Lujinxingia sediminis: one gene and its partner. The protein of the gene in region 1 interacts with the protein of each later gene in a pairwise test. Links are inferred from orthologs where the notes say so. Each region holds a gene or a part of one and is shown on either strand. Other genes may lie near its edges.

Region 1 (9,537 bases):
AGAACTCGAGGACGAGTCCACCGACATGCGCCCGCTGCTCGAAGCGATCGTCGAGTATGTGGACCCGCCCAAGGATGATCCCGAAGGCCCGCTGCAGATGCAGGTCGCCACGCTGAAGTACGACGAGTACCTCGGGCGTGTGGCGATCGGTCGCGTCTTCAGCGGCAAGATGCGCATCGGTGATCGTGTGGTGCGTTGCCAGATCAACGGTGAGCAGGTTGGCGCTCGCATCACCAAGCTCTTTGGTTTCAAGGGGCTGGACCGCGTCGATCGCGAAGAAGTCAGTGCTGGCGACATCGTGGCGGTGGCCGGTCTGGAGGGCATTCTGCCCGGTGAGACCATCTGCTCGCCGGACGCGGTCAACCCGCTGCCTATGATCGCCATTGATGAGCCCACCGTCTCGATGGTGCTCATGATCAACAACTCGCCCTTTGCAGGTACGGAGGGCAAGTACCTGACCAGTCGCCAGATTCGCGAGCGTCTGGACCGTGAGCTTGAGCAGAACGTGGCGCTCAAGGTGGAGCCAACCGAGAACAACGATGCGTTTATCGTCTCGGGTCGTGGTGAGCTTCACCTCTCGATTCTCATCGAGCAGATGCGACGCGAGGGGTTCGAGATGCAGGTTTCGCAGCCGCGCGTCATCTATCGCGAAGACGAGAACGGTAAAAAGCTCGAGCCGATCGAAGAGGTCATCGTCGAAACCGAGCAGGATTACGCCGGGACGGTCATTCAGAAGCTCAGTGAGCGTAAGGGCGAGCTTGTGCGTCTGGATGTCAACAGCGACAACACCCAGCGCCTGGAGTTCAGGGTGCCGTCGCGCGGGCTCTTCGGGTACCGCTCGGAGTTCCTGACCGATACCCGTGGCACGGGCATCATGTACACCAACTTCGCCGGTTACGAGCCCTTCCGCGGTGAGCTCTTGAGCTCGCGTAACGGTGTGCTGATCGCGCTGGAGCGGGGTGATACCACTGCGTACGCGCTCTTCAACCTGCAGGATCGCGGCACGCTCTTCGTGGGTGCCGGTGAGGCGGTTTATGACGGTCAGATCATCGGTCTGCACAGCCGTGATAATGACCTGGTTGTGAACCCCAACAAAAAGAAGCAGCTCTCCAACATGCGCTCCTCGGGAAGCGATGATGCGCTGATTCTCTCTCCGCCGGTCTCGATGACGCTGGAGAAGGCCATCGAGTTTATCGAGGCCGATGAGTACGTGGAGATCACGCCGACCTCCATTCGTCTGCGTAAGGCCGAGCTCAACCACAGCCTGCGCAAACGTAAGTAAGCTCGTCAAAGCTACATAAAAAAGCCCCCGGAGTAGGCGCTCCGGGGGCTTTTTTTGTGGGGTGCTCGGGGCCATTGGACCCGAGCCTGGGGCTTTGGGGTTAAGCCGACTGATGACCGACGCGTTTAAGCGTCACCATCTTCGAGGAGAACATCTGAAGCCAGATGGCATCCTCGGTAGTGACAACCGCCTGGTAGCGCCAGGGGGCACCGCGCTCGGCACCGACGCGGGAAGGGCGTCGTTCAACGATGCGCATATGCAGATCGGTGCGTTGCTGACAGCTCTCGACGATGATGCCCACGCGCACAACTTCGCCATCACGAAGTCCGAACGCTCCCAGGAAGGCAAGCGTGTCGCCGTGGCGGGAGTGCTCGTTGTAGCGTTTCAGCTGCTCGAAGTAGTCGTCGGGCGTTTTGAATGTGCAGAGAATCTGTCGCATTGTTGCTCCTGTTGCCGTCCGTGGCTTCGGGAAGCGTGTCCGGCCAGGGTGGCAGCCCGGGCCGGGCATTGAGGGGGATCGTCGGTTGCCCGACGTTCTGGTTGTAATGCGGATTGCGACGATGCCCAAAAATTTCACTTGCAAAAGATTGCAACGCCAGGGGGGCCGATGGAGCTCAGCGTGGAGATGTGGCCGCTGGTGGTTCTGGCCGGACTCGACCCCAGAGGTGGAGGCGTCAGGGAGGGGACGCACGCAAAGAAGGCTTCGCCACGGCGCGTGCGCTGCTGTTGGTTGCCGTCGGCATCTGGGGAGGGTTTTTACAGGCCGGAGTCGGCGTGCTGCTCTTGATGGCGATGGTGATGGTGCTCGGCAAAGACGTTGCGCGTGCCAACGCGCTTAAACGTGTGGCGGTGAGCGTGTTTACACTGGCCTCGTTGCCGATCTTTATCACCCGGGGCCAGGTCAACTGGCCGGCCGGGTTGGTGGTCGCGCCGGGGGCAGGGCACCGGAGGGTGGCCTGGCGCGCGGATGATGGTCCGCTGGCCTCATGCCGGCCAATGGGTTCGGTGGGTACTGCTCGCGGTCGTGAGCATCTCGGCGTTTGAGATGGTGATCGGCGGCGCCCGCGCCGGGCGGTGGATCAGCGGGGGCTTCTAAGCCGGATTTCGCCTTATTGGAACTGCTCAAAGAGAAAGCTCTCGCCAGAATCCTCTTCCTGGCGGGGCGCATAGTCCGTAGGAGCGGTGCCGACCAGGAAGACTTCCTCAAAACCTTCGGCCTCGGAGCGAGCGAGTTTCCCGGAGATGGGATCGATCAGCGCCGTGGTGATGCCGGTGACCGGGGGCTCGAAGGTCTGGGGTCCGTCGTGACCTTCGAGTGCGTCGATGAGGAAGTCGCGGAAGATCGGACCAGCGACCGTGCCGCCGTACTGACGCGGCCCCAGCGAGCGGTTGTCACCAAAGCCAACCCAGGCCCCGACGACCAGGTCAGGGGTGTAGCCAACCAGCCAGGCATCGCGGCTGTCGTTGGTCGTGCCGGTCTTTGCGGCCACCGGGTGCCCGACGGCCTTGAGTAGGCCTGCGGTGCCGCCGCGCTGGTTGCCTTTGCTATCGACATAGCCCTCGACTGCGCTCTGGAGCATGGAGGTCGTCAGGTAGGCGACCTCCGGAGCGAGCACGGGCTCAGCGTGGGTCTGGAAAAGATCGCGATCGCCGCCGGCCGACTCCACCCGGCGCAGGTAGCGAGGCTCTGCAAGCTGGCCGCCCGCGGCGAAGGTGGCGTAAGCATTGGTGATCTCAATGGGCGGCATCTCACTCGAGCCCATCACCATGGTGTAGTTGTCGACGATTGGACTTTCGATCCCGATGCGTTTGGCGAAGTCGATTGCTTTGGGGAGCGTGAGGTCGTCGAGCACTCGCACAGAGACGACGTTGCGGCTGGCTGCGAGGCCTTCACGCGCGCTGATCGGGCCGCGCCACTTGCCGTCGGAGTTGCGCGGCGACCAGCTCTCGCCGCCGGGCAGCTGATAGACGGTGGGGCTGTCGAGGTAGATGGTGGCCGGGGTGATGACTTTGGCTTCGAGTGCTGCGGCATAGACCAGAGGCTTATACGAGGACCCGGTCTGGCGGCGCGCCTGCAACGCGTGATTGTACTTGTTGGTGTTGAAGTCGTAGCCCCCCACCAGCGCACGAACCTCGCGTGTGACCGGATCGATAGCGACGAGCGCGACCTCGGCGCTGGTTTCAAAACGCACCAGGACCGGGTCGGTGTTGTCCGGACCCACCTCGGCCAGAGGTTGCACGCGTAGAACATCGCCGCGGGCAAAGACCTCGTCGATGGTTTTGGCATCGGGGCCTTCCCCGAGGATGCGCGTGCGCGGATCGAGTGCGAGCGTTGCCTTGACCTGGCCGATTTGCAGGTCGACGCGCTCTTCGTCGGTGTCGACGCCTGTCACCACGCCTTCGTACACCTGAGAGGGGCGCAGCGTGCCGCCGTGTTCTTCATGGTTTTGGGCGACGTGCTTGGCGATGTCGTTTTCTTTCAGGCGGCGTTTGGGTTTGAAGTAGCCACGGCGCTGGTCGTAGGTGCGCAATCCCTGGCGTGCGGCGCGCTCAGCGGCCATCTGCATGTCGAGATCGACGGTGGTGTGGATGCGCAGGCCTCCGGCGTAGACCTTCTCTTCACCGTAGCGCTCAATGAGGTCGCGACGGATGTGTTCAACAAAGTACGGGGCGCTACCCAGGTGGGGTTTGGATTGCGAGCGGGGTATGATCTCGATCTCGGTAGCGTCGGCTTCGCGGTAGACGCCCTCCTCAATGAAGCCCTTCTCCCAGAGTTGGCGAAGCACGTAGGATCGCCGGGCCATCGCCCCCTCCATGTTGCGGAAGGGGGTGTTGGCCTCCGGGCCCGAGGTGAGTCCGGCGATAAGAGCGGCCTCCTGGACGTTGAGCTCGCTGACACTCTTGCCGAAGTAATGCTGAGCGGCTTCTTCGACACCGTGGGTGCCGTGCCCCAGGTAGATGGTGTTGAGGTAGAGGTAGAGGATGTCCTCTTTGGTGAGGTTCTTTTCGAGCTCGCGCGCGAGGATCATCTCTTTGATCTTACGCTCGTAGGCGCGCTCCGGTGTGAGCATGAGGTTTTTGATGGTCTGCTGCGTGATCGTCGAGGTGCCGCGCATGCCCTGATCGTAGCGAAGCGCGTAATACACCGCGCGCACCAGGCCGATGTAATCGACGCCGGAGTGTGTCATGAACTCGGCGTCTTCGGCGGCCATAAACGCGTTCTGAACCACCGGGGGAATGCGGTCGAGGGCAACGAGTGTGCGACGTTCGCCGGGTTTATGAAACTCGGCGATAAGCTCACCCTCTGCAGCAAAGACCTGCGAAACCTGGGGAGGGTTGTAGTCTTCTCGCTTGAGGATCTCGGGAAGATCACGCCCGAAGTAGTAGAAGATGCCGGCAAGTCCGGCGACGCCGGCGAGCCCGGCCAGGATGATGAGGATGATCATCCATTTAAAGAGAGACGCCAGGCGGCTGCCGCCGGAACGACGGGATTTTGAGCGTTTGGAAGAGCGTCGGGATCGGGCCATAACTTCGTCCTGGGGGCCGAGGGGGCACCGGGAAAACCCGGTGCGCGACCTGTCGCATTCCCTGCTCCGGGCGTGGGGTGTCCCGCCCAAAGATGGCCGGGTCAGGTGCCGGGGATCAGGGCGGCGAGGGGGAGTCCTCGGGCAGATTAGATGGCGGGGGTAGGGTGTCAAGGGTGGGGGGCGATGTGCATCCCCGATCGCTGGCCTGGATCTCCAGGATGGCCAGATCCGAAGCGTTCGTCGTCAGGTGCAACTCCGAGATGGGGGTCGGGCTAAACAGCTCGTAGCGCCATCGACCCTGCCCCAGGGGCGAGGCGGTGGCGGGCTGTGTGGCTGGAGTGGTTGCCATGCTCAGGGTTGGCAGCACCTCTGTGGGAGAGGTGACAAGGACGGAGGCGTGGCAGATGCGTTGCGAGGGAGCGAAGCGGGTTCGCAGATGGCCGCCGGCCAGATGCAGGGGATGCTCGCGACGAAAGGCGTTCTGGAAGTGGTAGGTCTGCCCCTGGTGCGAGAGAAAGAGTCCTGTATGTGGGGTCGAAGCGCGGAGGCCCGGGTTGAGCGTGTCGATGAGCGGTGGCGAGAAGAAGGGCTCAATGGCACCCGGGGTGCAGTGCGAAGAGGGGGGCCTGGGGGTGCCGAGTTGGTCCAGCGTGGTGGGGGAAGAGCGCAGCAGGGCGCAGTGTTCCGGAGCGAGCGTGGTGGCGCTAAGGGGGGCGACGTCGGCCGGGAGAACCGTGTCGGCCAGCCCCTGCCGATATCCGATGCGTGCCGTGTCGGGATCCACAGTGACGTTGAAGCGTTCGCTTGAATGAGTTGAGTTTTCATAATTAATATTATCGACGCTTTTTCGGAAGAAGAGACTTCCCTCGATGCGCAGACTCGCTTCGGAAGTGGCATGCGTGTCAGGCGCGCGATCAGCGAGGTTGGCGTAGAAGGTCGCCCAGGCGATCGTCACATCGCCACGAGTGCTCAGCGCCCCGCCAACCCGGGCCAGGTTGGAGCCAAAGGTCGTATGCGAGAGGTGCGCGTAGGTCCGCGAGCTGATGGCGCCTCCGGGGCCAGCCATAGCGCGGGTGCGGTTGTACCAGAGCGACAACCGCTCACCACGGAGTCGACCGGTGTTGTAGACCGCGCCGCCCTCATCGGCCTGATTGAGTGTGAACTGCCCGTCTGCCAGCATGAGTTCACCCTCGTTGGCGATCGCCCCCCCGTGTCTTCCCTGATTGTCGATGGCCTGAAGGTGACTGACCATGGCGAGACCGTCGGGGCCCACCCAGATCCCGCCGGTGCTCTGAGCGCTGCGGTTGCCGACCATGATGAGATCATTGGCGATGAGGCTGGCTTGTACAGCGAGTGCGGCAGGCGCGCGCTCGCTGACGTTGTTCTGAAAGCCCACGTCGTAGAGTTCCACATGGCCCTGGGAGTGAATCGCCGGTGCATCCGGGCTGGCCGCGTTCTGCAGAGTGAGGCGCGCCAGGGTCAGGGTGTGTCCTGCTTCGACGTTAAATGCCCCGGTCTGTGCGTGGGTGGTGAGGACGCTGTGTTTGGGGCCGCTTCCCACGACGACGAGATCTTTGTCGATGAGGATGACGTCTTCCAACACCAGTGGGTCGAGCGTGTCCGGCAGGTAGAGCGTGGTGCCATCGAGGGCTTCTGCGATGGCGCGCCGGAGGCTGTCTTCGCCGCGGTCGAGCGAAGAGGTGATGGTGCGGGCATCGACGAAGGTCGGTCGGAGCTCGATGCGGCTTCTCTCGGTGAGTTCGAGGATGTGCTGTGCGGGAAGAGGACGGCCCAGCCAGGGCGAGCCCTCAGGCAGGGTGCCATGGGCCCAGCTGTAGGTCAGCGTGTAGGTTCCCGCAGGCAGCCCTTCCACGACGCGGTCTGGGCTCAGCGCGATGGCGGCTCCATTGGCGGCGCGCAGCGCAATGGTCATCGAGGCGCCGTCGGGTAGCCCCTGCGGAGATACTTGCACTTTGGCGGCCTGCTCACCGGGCGCGGGCACGAAGGACAGGACGACTTCGTGAAGACCTCCAGGCAGAAGTTGAACGTCGACCTCCCGAAGATCGGGAACGAAGCGTTTTCCTGCAGCGGCAATGTCGGGAACACGTAATCGATAGCTTCCCGGCGGAAGGCTATGTGGGTTTGTGTCGGCTTTCAGTGGAATGCGTTCTCCCGTCGGCGCGAGCAGCATTGCCGGCGTTGCCACGCCTTCGGGAAGGCCGTTAAGGCCTACGCGCAGGGTGGCGTGTTGGGTTTCAGGAGAGACGCACATCATGGTGATGGGAAGCACATCGAGGCTTCCTTGATGAAGCGCGCGAACCTCAAGCTCGTGCGTGTAGCCCCCCGGTGATGTCGGGCAGCGAACCTCTACCTTTACCTCGGCGCTTGTGTAGCCGGGCAGCGTCACCCGCGACGGTGAAGGCACGACATGTGGAGTCGAGGCGCCCAGGGCGTAGGTCTGGGTGTGGTCGCGCTGGTTCTCAATGACGATCCGCACCACGTGCGACTGGCCCGGAGCGGCTTCAAGCTCGAGCTGGCGAGGTTCCAGCTTGAGTCGGGACGTGCCTGTTGCCTCCACGCAGGAGACAAGCGCAATGGCCACCCAACAGAAAAGGATCGTTACGAAGGATGTGCGGAACATGCTCTTCCCCCCGGAATGAACGCTGATGCCGTCGCAAGGAATCGTCGCGACGCTCTCAAACTACGTCCTCGCTCCCATCCGGCAAGCGCCTCTGCGAGGATTTCGCGCGTAGCAAAGCCGGGCTGGCCTTGTTACGTTTCGTTCCCAGATTGCGTCCCCTGAAAGCCCTGTGGCGCGCTGCCGCGATCGATCCATTGAGTCAGGAGTACTATGAGCGCCGACGCTCTACCCCCACAGTCGACCGAGGTGATGAGTCCGGAGGCTGCATCGCGCATTGCCGCGGATCTTGTGCAAAACGTCTCCAGTGTGTTTCGGGGCAAAGAGCAGGCGGTACGATGGACGGTAGCCAGTGCGATTGCTCGCGGGCATGTGTTGCTCGAAGACGTTCCGGGGGTGGGTAAGACGACCCTGGCTCTGGCGCTCGCCAGGAGCCTGGGGTTGAGCTTTCAACGCGTGCAGTTCACGAGCGACCTTTTGCCGGGGGATATCGTCGGGGTTTCCGTCTTCTCGCAGTCCCGCGAGGCCTTCACCTTTCGGCCCGGACCGATCTTCAACGGCCTTGTGCTCGCTGACGAGATCAACCGCACCACCCCGCGCACTCAGTCGGCCCTGCTGGAGGCGATGAGCGAGGGGCGAGTGAGCGTTGACGATACGACCTACGAGTTGCCCGATCCTTTTCTGGTGCTGGCCACGCAGAACCCCCTCGACCATCACGGCACCTACCCGCTTCCCGAGAGTCAGCTTGACCGCTTTATGATGCGCCTCTCCATCGGTTATCCACGCCGCGACGTGGAGCGCGCGATCATCATGGAGCGCGGCATGGTCGAGCCGGTGCAGGCGTTGGAGGCGGTCTGTAGCAGTGACGCGTTGCGCGCGGTCCAGAGTATGGCCTCCCGGGTGCACGTGGAGGAGAGCCTGGTGGACTACGTCCTCGAAGTCGTCGAGCGGACGCGCACCCACGATCAAATCCGGGTCGGGGTAAGCACCCGCGGCGTGCTCGCGATGATGCGAGGAGTGCGGGCGATTGCGCTGATGGAAGGTCGAACCTTCGCGGTTCCCGATGATGCCAGAGAGCTTTTCGTGCCCACTCTGGCCCACCGTCTGAGCATGACGTCGGGGGGGCAAGACCGAGGGCGGAGTGAGGCGCTTATCGAGTCGATCGTGGCGTCGGTTCCCGTTCCGATTTGAGCGCTGGATGTCGGAGTCTCAGCGAGCGGCGCGCCGTAGCGCCAGGACCACCTGACGGGCATGGCGGCGGAGCTCGCGCGCCTGCGCCGGGCCGTAGGGACCACCCCCAAAACGCACGTTGAGGTAGCGCCTCTGAAACGCCTCGACATGCCCTCGGCCGGCCTCATCCAGACTCGCTGCCACGCGCTCCAGATAGCGCTGGGGGCCCTCATCGTCACGGCGCTCCAGACCTCGCCGAGCCCCGGCCCTTGCGATGGTTTCGAAGGCCCGGCTCACCTCGTAACGCGCCATCTTTTGCGGTCGATTCACCAGCATCAGCGCCACCGAGAAGGCGCCGCCTACGCTGAAGGCACCCAGCAGCGCGTGCTCGATCGACCAGCCCAGAAACCAGCTCACCCAGAGCGCGCCGAGGCCCATCCACATGGAGATGCCCAGGGCGCGACGTGCAGGGCTGCGCGCCGGGCCGGTGGCGCCTCGCCAGCCTGAGGCGGCCATCAGCGTGAGCCAGCCCAGCCCGAAGATCGCATCTTTAAGCGGTATCGTTTCTTGCTCCCGGTCCTCTTCGGCGGAGGATCCTCGATCTGAGGGCGCGCCTTGCGGAGCGACCACCCGCGCAACGCGTCGCAGCACCGCGATCTGGGCCTGAATGTCGTACTCCAGCACCCACTTAAACCAGGCCTGGCGCATGGCATCGTAGGCGTCGGCTCCCAGGCGCATCCATGCCGATCGCTGGCCAAAGCCGCTCTCAATCGCCGGGGTGGCCTCCACGGGCACCCACCCGAGGTCGGGTACGAAGACCTCAATCCAGGCGTGTGCGTCGCCCTGGCGGACGGTGAGGTAGTCGCCCACCTCGTTCCAGGTGCCGCCCAGAAAGCCATTGACCAGGCGCGTGGGAATGC
Region 2 (9,383 bases), on another replicon or contig:
GGGAACGTTAGCCCCATCATCGTCACCCCCGGCAACTGGTCCGACAGCGAGCTCCAATTCCAGGCCGAAAACGTCGCCACCCAGCTTGCCAACAACGGCGGATTCAACTGCAACGCCGCACGCGTCCTCATTACCCACAAGGACTGGCCCCAGCGCGAGACCTTTCTCAACACGCTCCGCGGCGTACTCAGCGACATCGACAAACGCGTCGCGTACTACCCCGGCGCCGAACAACGCTTTGACACCTTCATCAACGCCAACGACCAGGCCGAACTCTTCGGCCCCCGCGAAGACGGCATCCTCCCCTGGGGTCTCATACCCAACGTCCCGGCCGACGACACCGACAACGTTTGCTTCACCACCGAGTCCTTCTGCGGCGTGATGTGCGAGACCTCCCTCGACGCTGCCTCCCCCTCCGAGTTCCTCAAACACGCCACTGACTTCTGCAACGAGCGCCTCTGGGGCACCCTCAGCGCCTCCATCCTCATCGACCCTCGCACCCAGCGTTCAGAAGCTGCAGCCCTCGAACAGGCCATCGCCGAGCTGCGCTACGGAAGCGTTGTCGTCAACCACTGGCCTGCCGTCAGCTACGGCCTCGGCGTCACCCCCTGGGGCGCATTCCCCGGACACACCTACCAGGACATCGGCTCCGGCATCGGCGTCGTCCACAACACCTTCCTCTTCGACAAACCCGAGAAAAGTGTCATCCGTGGCCCCTTCAAGGCCTTCCCCAGGCCCCCCTGGTTCGTCACCACCAAAAACACCGCAAAAGTCGCCGAACGCCTCACCCGCTTCGAGCTCAACCCCGGTCTCGCCAGATTCGCCGGCGTCCTCACCCAGGCACTTCGCGGCTAAGCCTTACTCCGCAACACCCACCAGCACCCGGCCCCCCTCGACACGCACCGGATAACGACGCACGTCGTAGCGGGGGTCGCTCAGGCAATCTCCCGTGGTAAAATCAAACGCCCAGTCATGCCTCGGACACCGCACCTGGCACCCCTCAACCCGCCCCAGCCCCAGAAACCCACCGGCATGCGGGCAGCGATTCTCGATGCAGTGCACCTCATCCCCCAACCGAAAGAGCGCCAGACGCCTCACGCCCACAAACACAATCGTCCCCTCCCCTTCCTTCACCGCCTCGACATCCGACACGTCCACATATCGCGTCGCCTCTACCACCGGTCCTGCCACGTCGACTCCTTAACCTTTAGCTCCAACAAACCCTCAGAACTCACATGAAGAAAACTCCCCCATCACTCCCCGACTTACAAGCACGAGTTGACGCCTGGATCAACCAGTGGGACGAGGGCTACTTCAGCCCCCTCTCGAACCTCGCCAGGCTCACCGAAGAGCTCGGAGAACTCGCCCGCGCCATCAACCACCTCCATGGCGACAAGCCCCCCAAGTCCACCGAAGGCAAGGGAAACCCCGCCGAAGAGCTCGCTGACATGCTCTTTGTCATCCTGGCCCTGGCCAACTCCCTCGACATCGACCTCGACGAAGCCCTCAACCAGGTCTTTAAAAAATACGACGTTCGCGACGCCGGGCGTTTCACCCCGCGCTCTCCCTGAACGCAAGCACCTCATCCACACTCACCCCCCACCTCCTCGCCGCGCCGCCGCCTCGCGCTCCTGCGCAGCTACATCCGCGGCATACACGAAGTTGCGTACCCGCTCGTCCTCCGCGGCCGCAATGACCTGAGGCGGCCCGCAGGCAATAATCTCCCCTTTATGCAGCATCGCAATCACGTCCGCCGTACGAAACGCCGACGCCATATCGTGACTGATCACAATACTCGTCACGTCGAAGCTCTCCTGGACCTCCATGATCATCTCCTCCACATAGAGCGACATGATCGGGTCCTGCCCCGTGGTCGGTTCATCGTAAATCAAGAGCTCCGGCTCCGTTACCAGCGCACGTGCCAGACTCACCCGTTTCTGTTGACCGCTGGAAATCTGCACCGGTACCTGATCGGCGATCTCCATCAACTTTAGCTGCTCCAGCAGCCTGTCCGTCCGTTCGTGGGCCTCCTTGCGACTGCATACCCGACGCTCTACCAACGGAAACGCCACGTTCTCCCGCACGCTCATCGAGTCAAAGAGCGCTGCATGCTGAAAAAGCATCCCTACCTTCGTGCGCAACTCCCGCAAATCCCCTTCGCTGAGCTTCGAGAGATCCTGGCCAAAGACCTCCACCCTGCCCCGATCCGCCTTCAGCAACCCCAAGAGGTGCTTCATCATCACGCTCTTCCCGGAGCCCGACCCACCGATCAGCGTCGTCAACGTGCCCCTGGGCACCTCAAAATCAACCCCGCGCAGCACCTGATTGCTCTCCCAGCCCTTATGCACCCCCTTCATGCGCACGATCATCTCGGCCTTCTCCGCCCCGTCAGAAGCATGCACCTCGATCTGCGACTTGGCCTTCCCCCCGATTAACTCCTGAACCCGTGGGTCCTCACTCTCCCGAATCTCCTCCGGTCGCCCCACGCAAATGATCTTCCCCTCGGCCAATACAGCAACCTGGTCGGCGATGCGAAAGATCGTGGCCAGGTCATGGCTGATCAACACACTGGTCAGCGCGTACTTGCGCGTGATCTCCTCGATCAGCTTGTCCACAAACTCCATCATCACCGGATCAAGCCCGGTCGTAGGCTCATCAAAAAGCACAACCTCCGGGTTCGAGACAATCGCCCGAGCCAGACTTACCCTCTTCTTCATTCCCCCGGACAGTGTCGCCGGATACTGATCCAGGGCATGCCCCAGATCGAGGTCCTTAATGATGGTCTCGGCCAGCTCCTCGGCCTGCGCACGGGCCATCGCCCCGTGCTCCACCAGCGCAAACGCCACGTTCTCCCGCACCGTCAACGAGTCGAAGAGCGCGTAATTCTGAAACATCGTCCCCACCCGCTTACGCAGCCGGTCCAGCGCCTGATCCCCCAGCTTCGAGACATCCTGACCGAAGAGGCGCACCGTCCCCTTATCCGGCCTCAACAACCCGTTCATATGCTTGATCAACACACTCTTACCCGAGCCCGACGCCCCGATAATGATCGTGATCTTCCCCGGCATCACCTTCAGGCTCAGCCCCTTTAAGACATGATCATCACCAAAACTCTTGTACACATCGACAAGCTCGATGATCGGCTCGCCATCCCCCCCTTCCCACCGCGGCTCTCCGGGCAAGAGCAGATTCTCGCGATCGTCTGTCGCCTCAGCTTGCTCCGCCACGAACCAACCCCTTAGCCGTACGACGGCCGGTGAAAACTCACGTTAAAGAGCAGCCCGATCGCCACCATCATCGTCAACAGACTGCTCCCCCCATAGCTGAGCATCGGCAGAGTCAGCCCCACTACCGGCAACATCCCGGTCACCATCCCCAGATTGACCACCGTATGCCAGAAGAAGAGCGCCGCTACCCCCACCCCGACGAGCACCCCGTAACGATCCCGAGCTTTCCGAGACACATTGAGCGCCGCGGCAACGAACGCAAAGTACAACCCGAGCAAGAGGAGCATCCCCACAAAGCCACGCTCCTCCCCCCAGTTCGCAGCGATAAAGTCGTTCTCATGCTCCGGCACAAACCCCTTCTGAACCTGGGTGCCCTCTTCATGCCCCTTTCCCCATACCCGCCCCGAACCAAACGCGATCATCGACTGCCGAACCTGCCATGACTGCCCGTGGGTATCCGCGTCGAGATTCATAAACGACAGCACTCGATCGCGCTGATACTCCTTCAACCCAAACGCATATCCGAAAGGAAGCGCAATCACACCGGCCACCGCCAGAGCCACAACGCTCTGCCAGCGCACCCCCTCAAAGAGCACCATCGTCCCGAAGATCGCCAGGATCACCAGCGATGTCCCCAGGTCCGGCTGATTGAACACCCAGAACACCCCCGAGAGCACAATCGCCGTCGGCACCACAAGCTCTCGAAGCGAGTGACTCCCTTCCTTATTGCGATCGTTGAAGAAACGCGCGGTCACCACGATCACCGCCAGCTTCAACAATTCCGAAGGCTGCACCAGAAATGCCCCGAAGTTCAGCCAACGCTTCGACCCGTTGAGCTCCGTGCCAAAGAGCGCCACCGCCACCAGAAGCAGCACCACCGCCCCGAACCCCACGTAGGCCCAGCGCTGAAAAAATCGCGTGTGAATCACCGTAACCACCGTGATCGCCCCGAGCCCCACCATGTACCAGACCGCCTGGGCAAGGTGGAACGAAGCCGGTGAGTTCAGTGACGCATTGCGCAGGTTTAGGAGCCCCAACGCCGCCAGCAGGACCACAACGATCACCAGCGGCCACTCGATACGCTCGACCAGCGCTGCCGCACCTGTCTTAGCACCCATTCTCATGGCGCTTCCCCCGCCCGCTCCAGGGGAGCGCTTCCCAGCCTGACTTCCAGCGCATCGAAGCCCTGCTTGCGCGTCAGATAACGATCAAAGATCTCCATCGCCACCGGTGCCGCCTCCGCTCCGCCGTGCCCGGCGTGCTCCAGAAACACCACCAACACAAGCTCCGGATCATCATAGGGCGCATACGCCGCAAACCAGGCGTGGTCTCGAAGCCGAATCTCTTTATCACTGTTCGCAACCCGCACCGCTCCGAGCTTCGCGACCTGCGCAGTACCCGTTTTCCCGGCCACCTCGGCATGATCCAGCCGAAGCCGTGAGGCCGTTCCAATGTCGTCCTCCACCCCCATCCACAGACCACGACGCAGCACCTCCAGCGACTCCGCATCGATTCCCACCTTCTTCCTCACCCGGGGCTCATAAGCGAAGACCACATCACCGCTCTGGTTACGAATCTCCTCCACCATCCTCGGATAATACAGGTCACCGCCGTTGGCGATCGCGGCGTACGCCATCGCCACCTGCAACGGGGTCGTCAACGTGTCGCCCTGCCCCAGCACGGAGTTCAAATCCATCCCTCGAGTATACCCGTCCGGTCCGTACTGCCGATACCACTCGGTGTCCGGAATCCGCCCGGCAGACTCATGATTGATCGGCAAGCCCGTGCGCTCCCCAAACCCGAAACGGCGAGCAAACTCCGCCATTCGGTCCATCCCCATCTCTTCGGCCAGCTTGTAGAAGTAGACGTCGCAGGAGAGCGCCATCGACGTGTAAGCATCAACATCCCCGTGGCCCCCGCGCTTGTGACAGCGCCACCGCCGACCGCCAAAATGGTAGTATCCCGGGCAGTCCACCTCATCATGAGGCTCATAAATCCCGTCGTGCAGTGCCGCCCAGGTGCCCACGATCTTATAGACCGAGCCGGGGAAGTACGCGTTCACGCTTTTATCAAGCATCGGTTTAAAGGGGTCGTTGTCGCTGCGCATTTTCTCCATCGCCGAGAGCCGTCCCGACCAGGCGTTTGGATTGAAGTGAGGCTTGCTATAGAGCCCCCTCACAGAGCCGTCCCGCGGGTCCACCGCCACCACCGCCCCGGCTGCGTATCGCCTCATCGCCTCATCGATGATAACCATCAGGTCAGCATCCAACGTCGAGACAACGTCTCGACCCGCCACCGGCTCAATACGCTGGTACTCCCCGATGAGAAAACGCGTCTGCGATTCCCCCTGGCGGTTGCCCCGCGCGTCGACCACCACGCGGTCCAACCCCGGCGATCCATGAAGTACTTCTTCAAAGGCGCTCTCCAGCCCCATCCGACCGACTCGGTCCCCGGAACGGTAGCCGTAGGCTCGAAGATTCCGCAGCTCATCGCGGCCCACCTCGGCCACAAACCCCACCGCATGGCCCCCGACATGGTGCAGCGGATAGTGCCGATGCGCCGTCGCCCGAACCTCAATGCCGGGAAGGCGCAAGCGGTCCTCCTCCAGACGCGCGACCTCCAGGCGCGGGACATCCCGCCGTAGAAGCACCTCACCGCGATTCGACTCGACCATCCCGCGAATCCGTGCGAGCTCCGCCTCCGAAAGGTTCATGTAACGCTTGAGCAACGCATAGGCCTCCTCGTCAGCGTGACGCCGAAAGATATGCGGCACCATATACACATCAAACGAGGGGCGATTCTCGGCCAGAGCCACACCGTAGCGATCCAGGATACGACCCCGCGGTGCCGACACCTCCACCTGACGAATAATGTTCTCGGTGGCAGCCCGGTAGTAGCGCTCCCCCTCGATCACCTGAATCTGCCACAGGCGCAGCGCGATTATGCCAAACGCCACCAGCACGATCGCCAGTGTCCAGCCATAGCGAGCGCCATACTCCGCCAGTTCTCCGTGCCTCCCCCGAGTTGGAAGGTCGCCTAATGCCATCTGCTCGCCTGCACATCGGTCCTCGCCAGAGGCGTCAAGACCGGAACTCCAACACGTTACGCCCACGACGAGGATCCATCAAACGATCCAGCCGCCCGAACACTCGCCCCACCACAAGCGTCGCAAGCGCTGTCGCAAAGCAACTCGTCCACATCTGCCAGGCGATCGAAGCCATCACGCGCTCACCCGACTCCGAGAGCGTGAGCACCAGCAGCATCACCAGACTCTGCACAAGCGTCGCCAGCCCCGCCACAATTCCCCGGGACAGCCCCCAACTCCCCTGCACCCTCCCCCTGAAGAGCTGCATCAGAAAAAACACCACCACCAGCCCGAGGCTGTAGATCCCGCCAACCCCGCCCACCAGCCACTCGATCGGCCAGAGCAGCAGCAAGAGCGCCACGCCTCCGGCAACCATCGTGCGCTCCAGCCCCAGATACACCACCACCGAGATCGCCAGCTGAGGCACCAACCACTCCCCAAACCAGCCCCCGACCGCCCCCTGGATCACCAGCATCAGCCAGGCCACCACGACCACCATCAGAGTCGGCATCCTGACTACTCCGCCCCGGCGATCACAAAGACTTCCTCAAGCCGTGAGAAGTCCACAGACGGCGAAATGACCGCCTCTTGAAACAGACCCCGCTGCGACTCTTGAACTTCCCCGACCGTCCCCACGACCAGCTCTCGCGGAAAGATCCCGCCCATCCCGCTGGTCACCATCACATCGCCCACCACCACCTCGTCGCGCTCCGAGAGATATGAGATCCGCCCCTGATAGTCCCGCTCATGTCCCAGCCCTTCGACCACTCCCTGCGCACGGTTGCGCTGGCTGACGACATCGATGCGACTGCGTGGATCCGAGACGATCACCACATCAGCATAGCCCTCAAAGACCTGGTGCACCTGCCCCACAACCCCCTGCGCGCTCACCACCGGCATCCGGGGCTCCAGCTTCACATCAGCGGCGATCTCCACCTTCAAGACCCGGAAGAACGGAGACGTATCGCGCGCAATCACGCGCGCCGGAATCAGGTTATATTCGGGATGGCGCTCACGAAACCCGACGAGCTCGCGCAGCCGCCCGTTCTCCTGAAGCACACCGATCAGCCGCGTGTTCTCTTCGCGCAGACGATCGACCTCCTCCCGAAGCTGCTCATTCTCCTCGCGAAGTTCACTCGACCCGGCCCCACCGAAGAGGCCCGTAACGCCGATCAACCCGCTTATTTTCGACTGAGTCCACCCCATCGGCACCGCGGCATAGCGGGCTGGCGCCCCGACAGTCTTGCCGGGTGTCGCCCCCGCGGATGTCGCGAACATCACCAGCGGCACCAACAGCAGCGCCATCGCCACAACCTTTCGACGATGATGTTCTAGCCATGCGAGCAACATCTGTAGGCTCACGCTTCAGACGACGGGATTAGGCGAAGAGGCGACACCGACCGTATCAATACGAGTGGTCGGCAACCTCACTGAGCAGCTCCATCTCATCGAGAGCCTGGCCACTTCCAAGCACCACCGCCGACATCGGATCGTCGGCAATCAGTACCGGAAGACCGGTCTCCTCGCGGATGAGAATGTCCAGATTCTTGAGCAGCGCACCCCCACCTGCAAGCACAATCCCCTTATCGACGATATCAGCACTGAGTTCAGGAGGCGTGCGCTCCAGCGCGATGCGCACAGCCTCTACAATCGCATTGATCGGCTCTTGCAGCGCGTCGCGGATCTCATCGGAATTGACCTCCAGGGTCTTGGGCAGCCCGGCTACCAAATCGCGCCCTTTGACCTCCATCGTCATCACATCCTCGGTCGGGTAGGCCGTACCGATGGTGCACTTGATCATCTCGGAGGTCCGCTCACCGATGAGCAGGTTATATTTGCGTTTCATATGCTGGATGATCGCCTCATCCATTTTATCACCGCCGACGCGCGCCGACTGCGAATACACAATCCCGGAGAGGCTGATCACAGCAACCTCCGTCGTACCCCCGCCCACATCGACGATCATATTGCCGGAGGGTTCCGCAATCGGAAGCCCGGCCCCGATCGCGGCGGCCATCGGCTCCTCGATCAGATACACATCGCGAGCGCCAGCCTGCAGCGCCGACTCCCGAACCGCCCGCTTTTCCACCTCGGTGATGCCATAAGGCACACAGATGATAACCCGTGGGGAGTAGAGCTTACGACGGTTATGCGCCCTACCCATAAAGTAGCGCAGCATCGCCTCGGTGATTTCAAAGTCGGCAATCACGCCATCTTTCATCGGGCGAATCGCTACGATGCTACCGGGCGTGCGCCCGAGCATCTCTTTGGCAACGCGCCCCACCGCCTTAACGCGTTTTCCTCCACGCGCATCGCGCTGCACTGCCACGACCGACGGCTCAGAGCATACGATGCCCTTGCCCTTGGCATACACAAGGGTATTGGCCGTGCCCAGATCGATGGCCAGATCATCGCTGAAGAGGCCGAGGAGCTTGTTGAACATTCGCCTTTCCTGTAGGTGACGTGCTTTAACGGTCGACCCGCCACGTGGGAGCCGACCCGCGCCCTTCACACGGCGCGCAAGCAGCCCGTCTGCTAACAAAGATCGTTAAAGTAACACAAGCGAAAAGACCACCATCACCACCTCGCTCCGGGCGGCGCCTGCATGACTGCTACACCGCGTCACAGGCCCTTCCATCACGAGCGCGGCGAGCTTGCCAACCGGATCCCGACTCGTTAACATCCCCCGCCTTGAGCCGCCCGGCGGAATTGAACCTTTCGCACCAGGCATTGATTCCGTCTGCACTGGTGTGCGCGCCTTGTCTCGGAGACGCGAGCGCGTCGTCGGCCCTCGTTAAGAATTGTCGCAGGAGTTACTTCCCCATGCTCGATCAAATGCGCCGCTCCACCAAAAGTGGCTTCTCTTACATCCTCGTCGGTCTCTTGATCGTCGTCTTCGCGGTCTTCTTCGGCGCCCCTGCCGACGGCTGCCGCCCCTCGGGCTCCCGCGCGCTGATGGCAAGCGTCGATGGCACCGACATCTACACCGAAGATGTCAACGTCATCTACAACCGCTACTACGGCGCCAACCGCTCCACGACCCTTGACGACATCTATTACGAGCAGCAGGC

Evidence for each region.
Region 2: the proteins of EA187_RS11490 (region 1) and mrdA interact in binary tests that used the Escherichia coli proteins (3 or more experiments, as listed by UniProt). The link is inferred for Lujinxingia sediminis from one-to-one orthologs.

The regions. Positions count from the first base shown.
Region 1 is NZ_SADD01000005.1:273,068-282,604, forward strand. What follows is about bases 2,101-5,147. They hold EA187_RS11490 (penicillin-binding protein 1A), read right to left. Parts: upstream 4,810-5,147; coding sequence 2,392-4,809; downstream 2,101-2,391. Other genes in these bases: EA187_RS11485 (sulfite exporter TauE/SafE family protein), read left to right, coding at 2,101-2,326; EA187_RS11495 (COG1470 family protein), read right to left, coding at 4,925-5,147. In the rest of the region: translational GTPase TypA, read left to right, coding at 1-1,282; EA187_RS11480 (hypothetical protein), read right to left, coding at 1,383-1,721; more of EA187_RS11485, read left to right, coding at 1,910-2,100; more of EA187_RS11495, read right to left, coding at 5,148-7,450; EA187_RS11500 (AAA family ATPase), read left to right, coding at 7,661-8,638; EA187_RS11505 (transglutaminase TgpA family protein), read right to left, coding at 8,657-9,537. UniProt on the Escherichia coli protein: Cell wall formation. Synthesis of cross-linked peptidoglycan from the lipid intermediates.
Region 2 is NZ_SADD01000001.1:1,025,388-1,034,770, reverse strand. The notes cover bases 3,811-6,703. They hold mrdA (penicillin-binding protein 2), read right to left. Parts: upstream 6,274-6,703; coding sequence 4,348-6,273; downstream 3,811-4,347. Other genes in these bases: EA187_RS04215 (hypothetical protein), read right to left, coding at 6,308-6,703; rodA (rod shape-determining protein RodA), read right to left, coding at 3,811-4,351. Outside these bases: EA187_RS04245 (aldehyde dehydrogenase family protein), read left to right, coding at 1-855; EA187_RS04240 (Rieske (2Fe-2S) protein), read right to left, coding at 859-1,191; EA187_RS04235 (nucleotide pyrophosphohydrolase), read left to right, coding at 1,236-1,571; EA187_RS04230 (ABC transporter ATP-binding protein), read right to left, coding at 1,593-3,227; more of rodA, read right to left, coding at 3,239-3,810; more of EA187_RS04215, read right to left, coding at 6,704-6,823; rod shape-determining protein MreC, read right to left, coding at 6,829-7,662; EA187_RS04205 (rod shape-determining protein), read right to left, coding at 7,718-8,755; EA187_RS04200 (peptidylprolyl isomerase), read left to right, coding at 9,136-9,383. UniProt on the Escherichia coli protein: Catalyzes cross-linking of the peptidoglycan cell wall. Responsible for the determination of the rod shape of the cell. Is probably required for lateral peptidoglycan synthesis and maintenance of the correct diameter during lateral and centripetal growth.